2 regions of the Streptomyces sp. NPDC004126 genome follow, and region 1 is predicted to be linked to the other one. Evidence: riboswitches for the same ligand, from Rfam matches in the RefSeq annotation. Region 1 holds a riboswitch; the other holds the start of a gene.
The links. A riboswitch is a leader RNA that binds a small molecule or an ion and turns the genes downstream of it on or off. The one in region 1 is predicted to bind cobalamin.
Positions count from the first base shown of each region.

Region 2: another riboswitch for cobalamin. It lies ahead of ACQKM2_RS16665 (ribonucleoside-diphosphate reductase subunit alpha); the one in region 1 lies ahead of ACQKM2_RS06840 (CoA-acylating methylmalonate-semialdehyde dehydrogenase).

Region 1 covers NZ_JBNNPF010000005.1:51,518-57,290, reverse strand. The annotation lists gene aceA (isocitrate lyase) at 1-44, opposite strand, end outside; gene ACQKM2_RS06850 (short-chain fatty acyl-CoA regulator family protein) at 418-1,821, shown strand; gene ACQKM2_RS06845 (cobalamin-binding protein) at 1,831-2,745, opposite strand; cobalamin riboswitch at 2,808-2,978, shown strand; gene ACQKM2_RS06840 (CoA-acylating methylmalonate-semialdehyde dehydrogenase) at 3,171-4,670, shown strand; gene ACQKM2_RS06835 (acyl-CoA dehydrogenase family protein) at 4,676-5,773, shown strand, end outside.
Region 2 covers NZ_JBNNPF010000015.1:73,755-79,527, forward strand. The annotation lists gene ACQKM2_RS16645 (carbon starvation CstA family protein) at 1-1,821, shown strand, start outside; gene ACQKM2_RS16650 (YbdD/YjiX family protein) at 1,818-2,015, shown strand; gene ACQKM2_RS16655 (Uma2 family endonuclease) at 2,067-2,651, opposite strand; gene ACQKM2_RS16660 (GNAT family N-acetyltransferase) at 2,730-3,224, shown strand; adenosylcobalamin-variant (AdoCbl-variant) riboswitch at 3,289-3,365, shown strand; gene ACQKM2_RS16665 (ribonucleoside-diphosphate reductase subunit alpha) at 3,523-5,773, shown strand, end outside.

The DNA of each region.
Region 1 (5,773 bases):
TGCTTGAGCTGCTCGGCGGCCGCCGTCGTGTTCGTGTCTGCCATGACCGTCACCGTCTCCATGAATCGCTTGGTCTGCCAACGCGCTCGTTCATCACGGCGAGCCGATGGCACTCTGTGCCGCGTATAGGGGTGGCGGCCGCCGGGTCCTGGGTTGAACTGAGCAATGTTGCAGGTCAGCCGAGTGTGGACTGCCGGGATCGCCGACGTCAGGGCATGAGTCGTGCCTGGAGTGTCCTTCTCGACTGCCGGGGTCCGGCGGCCGCAGGACAGACTCTGACAGCGGCACGCAGTGCCATCAATGCGGTACGTATGCCAACTTCTGCGAATCTTCTGCGGCCTTTTTGCCAAGGTTGCGAAGGTTGGAAACGGCAGGATCATGCGTAACCTGAAGCCGGTCGAGGCCGGAGGAGTCCAGGTGAGCAAGACGTACGCGGGGGCGCGCCTGCGGAGGCTGCGCGAGGAGCGCCGGATGAGCCAGGCCGAGTTGGCCCGGGTCCTGGGCATCTCGCCGAGCTACCTGAACCAGATGGAGCACGACTCCCGGCCCCTCACGGTGCCGGTCCTGCTGCGGCTGACCGAGGCGTTCGGCGTCGACCCGGGCTTCTTCTCCGAACGGGACACCAGCCGGCTCGTCGCCGACCTGCGCGAGGCCCTGGCGAGCGAGGTCGCCGAGGCCCGGGTCTCCCCCTCCGACCTGGCCGAACTGGCCACCCGGATGCCGGCCGTGGCCGCTGTCCTGCTGGACCTGGGACGGCGCAGCCAACTCCTGGCCGAGCGGCTCGCGGACACCGCGGACGGACGGGACGGCGGCCCGGCGGCGCCGCGCTCGCCACACGAGGAGATCCGGGAGTTCTTCTACCGCCGCCAGAACTACCTCCACGACACCGACCTCGCCGCCGAGGCCCTCGCCCGGGAGATCGGCATCCGCCCCGGGGAGGTCGTCCGGGTGCTGTCGCGCCGTCTCACCGAGCACCACGGACTCCGCCTCGCCGCCGACTCCGACCGCCTCCACCACTTCGACGCGGGCGCGCGGGTCCTGCACCTGTCCGGCCGGTTGCGGCCGGGCCAGCAGGCGTTCCGGATGGCCACCCAGCTCGCCCTGCTGGAGTACGGGGCGGAGCTGGACCGGCTGGCCGCCGAGGACTTCCCTCAGGGCGCCCCCGCACACGGTCTGGCCCGGATCGGCATCGCGAACTACTTCGCGGCCGCGCTGATCCTGCCGTACGGCGCCTTCCACTCGGCCGCCGAGGAGTTCCGGTACGACATCGAGCGGCTCACCGACCACTTCGGCATCGGCTACGAGACCGTCTGCCATCGCCTGAGCACGCTGCAACGCCCCAGGCTGCGCGGGGTGCCCTTCTCCTTCGTCCGGGTCGACCGGGCCGGGAACATGTCGAAGCGGCAGTCCGCCACCGGATTCCACTTCTCCCGCGCCGGCGGCACCTGTCCGCTGTGGAACGTGTACGAGGCCTTCGCCGCGCCCGGCCGCATCCACGTCCAGGTCGCCGCCATGCCCGACGGCCAGCGGTACCTGTGGACCGCCCGCGCGGTCACCCGGCACCGCGGCGGCTGGGGCGAGCCCGGCAAGACCTTCGCCATCGGCCTCGGCTGCGAGATCCGCCACGCGCCCCGGCTCGTCTACTCCGACGGCCTCGACCTCGACAACGCCGAGGCGGCCACCCCCATCGGCATGGGCTGCCGTCTCTGCGAGCGCCTCGACTGCCCCCAACGCGCCGTTCCGCCGCTGGGCCGCCCGCTCGCGGTCGACGAGAACAGCAGCACCTTCATCCCCTACCCGGTCGCCCGCGACCGGGGGTGAACACCCGGCTCAGCCCAGCCGGTGCGCCTCCGCCTCGGTCACCGGGTCCCCCACCAGCACTCCGTGGAGCACGTGGGCGAGCACCTCGGCTCCGCGGACCACGCGGGGGCCCGGCCGGTTGAAGTACGCGGGGCCGTCCAGCACCCACACCTCCCCTGCCCGCACTGCGGGCAGTTCGTCCCAGCCGGGCAGCGACGTGAGGAGGCCGAGCTCCGTCAGGGTCCGCTCGGGCGGGAAGCCGCACGGCAGGACGAGGACCACGTCCGGGTGCGCCTCGCGCACCGCCTCCCACGTCATCGGTTCGGTGTGCTCGCCAGGCTCGGCGAGCAGCGGCTCGCCGCCCGCCGCGGCGATCTGTTCCGGTACCCAGTGGCCGGCGGGCCACAGCGGGTCGAGCCACTCGACGGCCACCACCCGGGGCCGCGGCCGGCCCTCCGTACGGCGCCGCACCTCGGCGAGCCGGCCCTGCAGCTCGGCGCGGCGGCGCAGGGCCCGCTCACGTACCCCCAGCAGGTCACCCACGGTGACCAGGCAGTCCAGCACGTCGTCGAGGGTCTTCGGCTCCAGGCTCAGGACCCGGGGTCCGGCTTCCATGACGCGCACCGCCCGGGTGACGCTCTCGTAGGAGACGGCGCAGACCTGGCAGAGGTCCTGGGTGAGCAGGACTTCCGGTGCGAGCTCGGCGAGGGCTTCGGTGTCCAGGGTGTAGAGCGAGGAGCCGGAGTGGGCAGACCCGCCGACGGCCTCGGAGATCTCCCGGCTGCTGAGTGCGTCCGCGTCGAATTCGGCGCGGGTGACGACCGGTACGGAGGCCACCGCGGCGGGCGGCCAGTCGCATTCGTGGGTGCGTCCGACCAGGTCGGCGACGAGTCCGAGATCCGCCACGATGTCCGTGGCCGCCGGGAGCAGGGAGACGATGCGCATGCTCCGACTGTAGGCGCACTCGAGTGGCGGGTCTGGACTTACTAGGACGTCCAACTATATGTTCGTGGAACAAGGTCCGCGGTGCAGGGAAGCCGGTGCGAAACCGGCACGGTCCCGCCACTGTGACCGGGGAGTGTGCTGCCATCCACACGCCACTGACGAGGGCTGTCGGGAAGGCGGGCGGCACGCGGGGATCCGGGAGTCAGGATACCGGCCGCGGATGTTCCGTGTTGTCCACGAGGATGGAGCAGACACGCATGGCACCGGTTTGTACCCACGACCCTGGTGATCCGGCGGAGCGCACCCACACCACTTCCCTGCGCTCGTAGTTCTCACGGCCTTCCGCGGCGGCGCACCCCCATCCGGGTGCCGTCCGCCGGTCTGCCGTGCCATCCCCGGATCCAACCTGACGAGAGCAGGCACCCATGGTCCGTGAACTCACCCATTTCATCGGCGGAAAGCACACCACCGGCACCTCCGGTCTCTTCGCCGACGTGTACGACCCGAACACCGGCACCGTCCAGGCCCGCGTACCGCTGGCCGGGCGGGCCGATACCGAAGCCGCCATCGCCAACGCCGAGGAGGCACAGGCCGATTGGGGCCAGTGGAACCCGCAGCGCCGCGCCCGCGTCCTGCTGCGTTTCCTCCAGCTCGTCGAGGGCGAGCGGGAGAACCTGGCCCGGATGTTGTCGGCCGAGCACGGCAAGACGGTCGCCGACGCCCACGGCGACCTGCAACGCGGCTTGGAAGTAGTCGAGTTCGCCGCGGGGATCCCGCACCTCCTCAAGGGCGAGTTCACCGACAACGCGGGCACCGGCATCGACGTGCACTCGCTTCGCTCGCCGCTGGGCGTGGTCGCGGGCATCACCCCGTTCAACTTCCCCGCGATGATCCCGCTCTGGCAGGCCGCACCCGCTCTCGCCTGCGGCAACGCGTTCATCCTAAAGCCGTCCGAGCGCGATCCGTCCGTCCCGCTGCGGCTCGCGGAGCTGTTCCTGGAGGCCGGTCTGCCGCCGGGCGTACTGAACGTGGTCAACGGCGGCAAGGAGGCCGTCGACACCCTCCTGGAGGATCCGCGCGTCCAGGCCCTCGGGTTCGTCGGCTCCACCCCGATCGCCGCGCACATCTACGCCACCGCTGCCGCGCACGGCAAGCGCGCCCAGTGCTTCGGCGGCGCCAAGAACCACATGATCGTGATGCCCGACGCCGACCTCGACCAGGCCGTCGACGCCCTGATCGGCGCCGGCTACGGCTCTGCCGGCGAACGCTGCATGGCCATCTCCGTCGCCGTACCCGTGGGTGAGGAGACCGCGGACCGACTGGTCGCCGCCCTGAAGGAGCGCATCGGCACGTTGCGGATCGGGCGCTCGGACGACCCCGATGCCGACTTCGGCCCCCTGGTCAGCCGCGACGCCCTGGACCGGGTGAACCGCTACGTGGACATCGGCGTCAACGAGGGGGCCGAACTCGTCGTCGACGGCCGCCCCTTCACGCTTCCCGGCCATGAGAACGGCTACTTCGCCGGCGCCACCCTCTTCGACCGGGTCTCCCCGCAGATGCGCGTCTACCGCGAGGAGATCTTCGGGCCGGTGCTGACCGTCGTACGGGCCGCCGACTTCGAAGAGGCGCTCCGCCTCCCGAGCGAGCACCCGTACGGCAACGGCGTGGCCATCTTCACCCGCGACGGGGACACCGCCCGCGAATTCACCCGGCGCGTCAACACCGGCATGGTCGGCGTCAACGTGCCCATCCCGGTGCCCGTCGCCTACCACACCTTCGGCGGCTGGAAGAAGTCCGGATTCGGCGACCTCAACCAGCACGGCCCCGACTCCATCCGCTTCTACACCCGCACCAAGACCGTCACCTCGCGCTGGCCCTCCGGGGTCAAGGAGGGCGCGAGCTTCACCATCCCGACGATGGGGTGATCGCCGTGACCACCACCCTCACCGAGGACCAGCTCGCCCTCGCCGAAGTCACCCTCGACTTCGCCCAGGAGCAGCTCGCCCCGCACGCCGTGGCCTGGGACCAGGACAAGCACTTTCCCGTCGACGTCATCCGCAGGGCCGCCGCCCTCGGCCTCGCCGGTGTCTACGTCCGTGAGGACCACGGCGGCTCGGGCCTGTCCCGCGGCGACGGCGTCCTCGTCTTCGAGACCCTCGCCACCGGCTGCCCCTCCATCGCCGGATACCTCTCCATCCACAACATGGTCGCCTGGATGATCGACCGCTACGGCGACCGGTCCCAGCGCGAGCGCTGGCTGCCGGGCCTCTGTTCCGCCACGACCCTGGGCAGCTACTGCCTGACCGAACCCGGCGCGGGCTCGGACGCCGCGGCCTTGCGCACCCGCGCGGAGCGGCAGGGCGACCACTACGTGCTCACCGGGGTGAAGCAGTTCATCTCGGGCGCCGGTGCTTCGGACCTCTACGTGGTCATGGCACGGACGGGTGAACCGGGACCCGGAGGGATCTCCGCATTCGTCGTCGAGCGTGCGGATCCGGGGGTCTCCTTCGGTCCCAACGAAAGGAAGATGGGCTGGAACGCCCAGCCCACCCGCCAGGTGATCCTCGACGGCGTCCGCGTCCCTGCGGACCGGCGGCTCGGCGCCGAGGGCGAGGGCTTCCGCATCGCCATGAACGGCCTCAACGGCGGCCGCCTCGGCATCGCCGCGTGCTCGCTCGGCGGGGCGCAGAGCGCCCTGGACCGTTCGCTGTCCTACCTGGCCGACCGCGAGGCCTTCGGCTCCAGGCTGCTGGACGCCCAGGCCCTGCAGTTCCGTCTCGCCGACATGGCCACCGAGCTGGCCGCCGCCCGCGCGCTGGTGCGGCAGGCCGCCGAAGCCCTCGACACCGGGGATCCGCTGGCCCCGCGCCTGTGCGCGATGGCCAAGCGCTTCGCCACCGACACCGGGTACGCGGTCGCCGACGCCGCCCTCCAACTCCACGGCGGCTACGGCTACCTCAGCGAGTACGGCATCGAGAAGATCGTCCGCGACCTGCGGGTCCACCAGATCCTGGAAGGCACCAACGAG
Region 2 (5,773 bases), on a different contig from region 1:
TACCTGCCGGGCACCATCTGGATCGTCGCCGGCGTCATCTTCGCCGGCGCCGTCCAGGACATGGTGACCCTGTTCTTCTCCACCCGGCGCGACGGCCGCTCGCTCGGCCAGATGGCCCGGGACGAGATCGGCCCCGTCGGCGGCGCCGCCGCCCTCGTCGCCGTGTTCGTCATCATGGTCATCCTGCTGGCCGTGCTCGCGCTGGTCATCGTCAACGCCCTGGCGCACTCCCCCTGGGGCGTCTTCTCCATCGGCATGACCATCCCGATCGCCCTCTTCATGGGCGTCTACCTGCGCGTGCTGCGGCCGGGCCGGGTCACCGAGGTCTCCGTCATAGGCGTCGCGCTGCTGCTGCTCGCCATCGTCGCCGGCGGCTGGGTCGCCGACTCCTCCTGGGCGAGCACCTTCACCCTGGAGAAGGAGACGCTGGTCATCTGGATGGTCGTGTACGGCTTCATCGCCTCGGTGCTGCCGGTGTGGCTGCTGCTCGCGCCCCGCGACTACCTGTCCACCTTCATGAAGGTCGGCACCATCGCCCTGATGGCGGTCGGCGTCGTCATCGCGATGCCGACGCTGAAGATGCCCTCGGTCACCGACTTCGCCACGCGCGGCGACGGCCCCGTCTTCGCCGGGTCGATGTTCCCCTTCGTCTTCATCACCATCGCCTGCGGCGCCCTCTCCGGCTTCCACTCGCTGGTCGCCTCGGGCACCACCCCGAAGATGATCCAGAAGGAGACCCAGGTCCGGGTCATCGGCTACGGCGCCATGCTCACCGAGTCGTTCGTCGCCGTCATGGCGGTGATAGCGGCGAGCATCATCGAGCCCGGCCTCTTCTTCGCGGTGAACTCCCCCGGCGGCGTCATCGGCGCCACCGTCCAGACCGCCTCGAAGGCCGTCACCGACTTCGGCTTCGCCATCAGCCCCGAGGCCCTCGCGCAGGCCGCGAAGGACGTCGAGGAGGCCAGCCTGCTGTCCCGTACGGGCGGCGCGCCGACCTTCGCACTCGGGATGTCGGAGATCTTCTCGTCGGTCATAGGCGGCGCCGGGATGAAGGCCTTCTGGTACCACTTCGCCATCATGTTCGAGGCCCTGTTCATCCTGACCACGGTGGACGCGGGCACCCGCGTCGGCCGGTTCATGCTCCAGGACACCCTCGGCAACGTGCACAAGTCCTTCAAGGACGTCAGCTGGAAGCCGGGCGTGTGGCTCGCGAGCGCCATCGTCGTCGGCGGCTGGGGCTACTTCCTGTGGGTCGGCGTCAAGGACCCGCTGGGCGGCATCAACCAGCTCTTCCCGCTGTTCGGCATCGCGAACCAGCTGCTCGCGGCGGTCGCGCTGGCCGTCTGCACCACGCTGCTGGTCAAGTCCGGGCGGCTCAAGTGGGCCTGGGTCACCGGCGTTCCGCTGGCCTGGGACGTGGCCGTCACCCTCACCGCGAGCTACCAGAAGATCTTCTCCGACGACGTGAAGGTCGGCTTCTTCGCGCAGCGCGACAAGTACCAGACCGGCATCGACGCCGGGAAGGTGCTGCCGCCCGCCAAGAACATGGACGACATGCACACCGTGGTCACCAACGCCACGGTCGACGGGGTCCTGTCGGCGCTGTTCGCACTCCTGATCATCGTCGTGCTGGTGGACGCGGCCCGGGTCTGCCTCAAGGCCGTCCGGAACCCGGCTGCGGTCAGCCTGTCCGAGGTGCCGTGGACCGAGTCGAAGATCATCGCCCCGGCCGGGCTCATCGCCACCGCCGAGGAGAAGGCCGAGCTCGCGGCCGCCGGCCTCGACGGGAGCGGGGGCAAGGCCAAGGAGCCGGTCGCGTGAGCGGGGTGCGCGGGGCGCTGGCGAAGGCCCGGTTCTACGTACGGGAGTTCTCCGGCGAGGCCGCGTACGACCGCTACGTGGCGCACACCCGCTCGCACGACCCGGACGCCGAGGTCCTGACCCGGCGCGCCTTCGAGCGGGCCCGCACGGACGCCCGCGAGGCGGACCCCCGCGAGGGCTTCCGCTGCTGTTGAAGGACGACGAAGGGCCCCGCCGTATCGGCGGGGCCCTTCGTCGTGCGCGGGTCAGCGCACCCAGTCCTTGAGGACCTCGGTCTGGAGCGTGATGCCGACGGGGTCGGGAAGGGCGATCTCCATGCCGTAGGGCACGATGTGGATGCTCTCGTACCGGCGGCCGTTGGGCTGGCTGTAGACGGAGATCTCGCACTTCGCCCGGTCGATCAGCAGGTACACGGGGATACCCGTCTCCGCGTAGGCGCGCGGCTTCTCAACATGGTCCCGGCGCACCGTGTCGGAGTCCCAGGAGGTCACCTCGACGGCCATGAGGATCGGCTCGGGCTCTACCCAGTCCCCCTGCCCGACGAACGCCTGGGACGGCGCGAGCACTCCGTCTGGAATGGCCCGGCCCGTCCGGTACTCCTGGGCCTTGATGCACTGCCCCGCGTGCAGCCAGAGCTCCGGCCGATGTTGCAAGCAGATCCGGGTGAGCCACTGAATGATCATCTGGTGGTCGCCGTCCGGCATGGCCTTGCTCCTGATAACCCCGTCGATGAACTCCAGCCGTGTCCCCACCCGCTCGCGGGCCGCTATGCGCGCCACGGCTTCGAAGTCCTCGGTCGTCATGTGGGGATGGTCAGTCATGAGGGTCATGCCTCGCTCGCCTTCCTCGACGGTGCTGTCTCCGACGATAGCGCCGACCGCTGACACCCGTCCGGCACACTCGGCGGCATGGACTTCGAGATCAGGACGGCAAGGGAAGACGAATACGCCCGGCTCGGCGAGATCACCGGGCAGGCCTACACCGGGGACGGGCTGCTCGACCAGAACGAGGACGACCGCTACCTGAACGTCCTGCGCGACGTCGCCGGCCGGGCCGGTGACGGGGAGGTGCTCGTCGCCGTGGAGGACGGCCGGGTGCTCGGCGGGGTGACGTTCGCCGCACCCGGCAGCCGGCTCGCGGACGTGGCCGGACCCGGCGAGGCCGAGTTCCGGATGCTCGCGGTGGCCACCGAGGCGCGCGGCAAGGGCGTCGGGCAGGCCCTCGTGCGGGCCTGCGCCGAACGGGCCCGCGCCCTGGGCGTCACGGCCCTGGTGCTGTCCACCCAGCCGGCCATGCTGGGCGCCCAGCGGATCTACGAGCGGCTGGGCTTCGTACGCACTCCCGGGCTCGACTGGTCGCCCGTTCCGGCCCTGAAACTACTGACCTACCGTCTGGAGCTGTAGCCGCGCCGACACAACATGTGGTGGGTCGCGCACGGGCGGCCCCCCACATGTATGCTCATCCTCGCTGTCGCCGCAGGGGAATCCGGTGTGAATCCGGAACTGTCCCGCAACGGTATGAAAAGTCCGAGGACCTGCCGACAGTGCGCCCGGGTCGACCGAACCGGGTGCCGACACGTCCGGGCCTCGCGGTTGGGCCGGTGGACGCCATGCGGCGAGTACGCGACCCCGTCGCGCCCGCATGCGCCTCCCCGCGCCCCGATCCGCCGACGACCGGGCCGAGCGAGGGAGAGCTCCCGCCGTGACCATCGCGCCTTCCGCACCGCGCGCCGAGTCCGTTTCTGGCGACACCACCGAAGGCCCGGGGGCCGCGCTGCTGCGTACTCTCACCGAGCTGACCGCCGACCTCCCCGACACCGACCCCGGCCGGGTCGCCGCCGCCGCCCTGCGCGGCCGCAGCGCCTCCGCCGACGAGGCCGAGCTGCGCGGGCTGGCCACCGAGGCCGCGGCGGGCCTGATCTCCGAGGACCCCGCCTACTCCCGGCTCGCCGCCCGCCTGCTGACGCTGGCCGTGGCCGACGAGGCCGCCGGCCAGGGCTCGACCTCCTTCGCCGAGTCCGTCGCCGTCGGCCACCGCGAGGGCCTGATCGCCGACCGCACCGCCGAGTTCGTCGCCGCCCACGCCGCCCGCCTGAACGCGCTGGTCGAGCACGCGCTCGCCGAGGGCGCGGACGACCGCTTCGGCTTCTTCGGCCTGCGCACCCTGCACAGCCGCTACCTGCTGCGCCACCCGATCACCCGCCAGGTGATCGAGACCCCGCAGTACTTCATGCTGCGCGTGGCCTGCGGCCTGGCCGAGGACGAGAGCGTCCAGGCCGTCGAGGAAGTCGCCTCGCTCTACACCCTGATGAGCCGGCTCGACTACCTGCCGTCCTCCCCCACCCTCTTCAACTCCGGCACCCGCCACCCGCAGATGTCCTCCTGCTACCTGCTGGACTCCCCGCTGGACGAGCTGGACTCGATCTACGACCGCTACCACCAGGTGGCGCGCCTGTCCAAGCACGCCGGCGGCATCGGCCTCTCGTACTCCCGCATCCGCGCCCGCGGTTCGCTGATCCGCGGCACCAACGGCCACTCCAACGGCATCGTGCCGTTCCTGAAGACCCTCGACGCCTCCGTCGCCGCCGTGAACCAGGGCGGCCGCCGCAAGGGCGCCGCCGCCGTCTACCTGGAGACCTGGCACGCGGACATCGAGGAGTTCCTGGAGCTCCGCGACAACACCGGCGAGGACCAGCGCCGTACGCACAACCTCAACCTCGCGCACTGGATCCCGGACGAGTTCATGCGCCGCGTGAACGCCGACGCCGACTGGTCGCTGTTCTCCCCGGCCGACGTCCCCGAGCTGGTCGACCTCTACGGCGACGAGTTCGACGCCGCCTACGTCAAGGCGGAGGCGGCCGGCCTCGCCAAGAAGACCATGCCGGCCCGCGACCTGTACGGCCGCATGATGCGCACCCTCGCGCAGACCGGCCAGGGCTGGATGACCTTCAAGGACGCCTCCAACCGGACCGCGAACCAGACCGCGCTGCCCGGCACCGTCGTCCACTCCTCCAACCTCTGCACCGAGATCATCGAGGTCACCAACGACGCCGAGACGGCCGTCTGCAACCTCGGCTCGGTCAACCTCGGCGCGTTCGTCGCCGACGGGGAGATGGACTGGGCGCGCCTGGACGAGACCGTCCGCACCGCCGTGACCTTCCTCGACCGCGTCGTGGACATCAACTTCTACCCGACCGAGCAGGCCGGCCGCTCCAACGCCAAGTGGCGTCCGGTGGGCCTGGGCGCGATGGGTCTGCAGGACGTCTTCTTCAAGCTGCGCATGCCCTTCGACTCGGCCGAGGCGAAGGCCCTGTCCACGAAGATCTCCGAGCGGATCATGCTGGCCGCGTACGAGGCCTCCTGCGACCTCGCCGAGCGTTCCGGCCCGCTCCCGGCCTGGGCCGAGACCCGTACCGCCCAGGGCGTCCTGCACCCGGACCACTACGAGACCGAGCGCCACTGGCCCGAGCGCTGGGAGGCCCTGCGCGCCCGGATCGCGAAGAGCGGCATGCGCAACTCCCTGCTGCTGGCCATCGCCCCGACGGCGACGATCGCCTCGATCGCGGGCGTGTACGAGTGCATCGAGCCGCAGGTCTCCAACCTCTTCAAGCGCGAGACCCTCAGCGGCGAGTTCCTCCAGGTCAACGGCTACCTGGTGGAGGACCTCAAGCAGCTCGGCGTGTGGGACGCGCAGACCCGCGAGGCGCTGCGCGACTCCTCCGGCTCCGTCCAGGGCTTCGGCTGGATCCCGGCCGAGATCCGCGAGCTGTACCGCACGGCGTGGGAGATCCCGCAGCGCGGCCTGATCGACATGGCGGCGGCCCGTACGCCGTACCTGGACCAGAGCCAGTCGCTGAACCTGTTCCTGGAGACGCCCACCATCGGCAAGCTCAGCTCGATGTACGCGTACGCCTGGAAGCAGGGTCTGAAGACCACCTACTACCTGCGCTCCC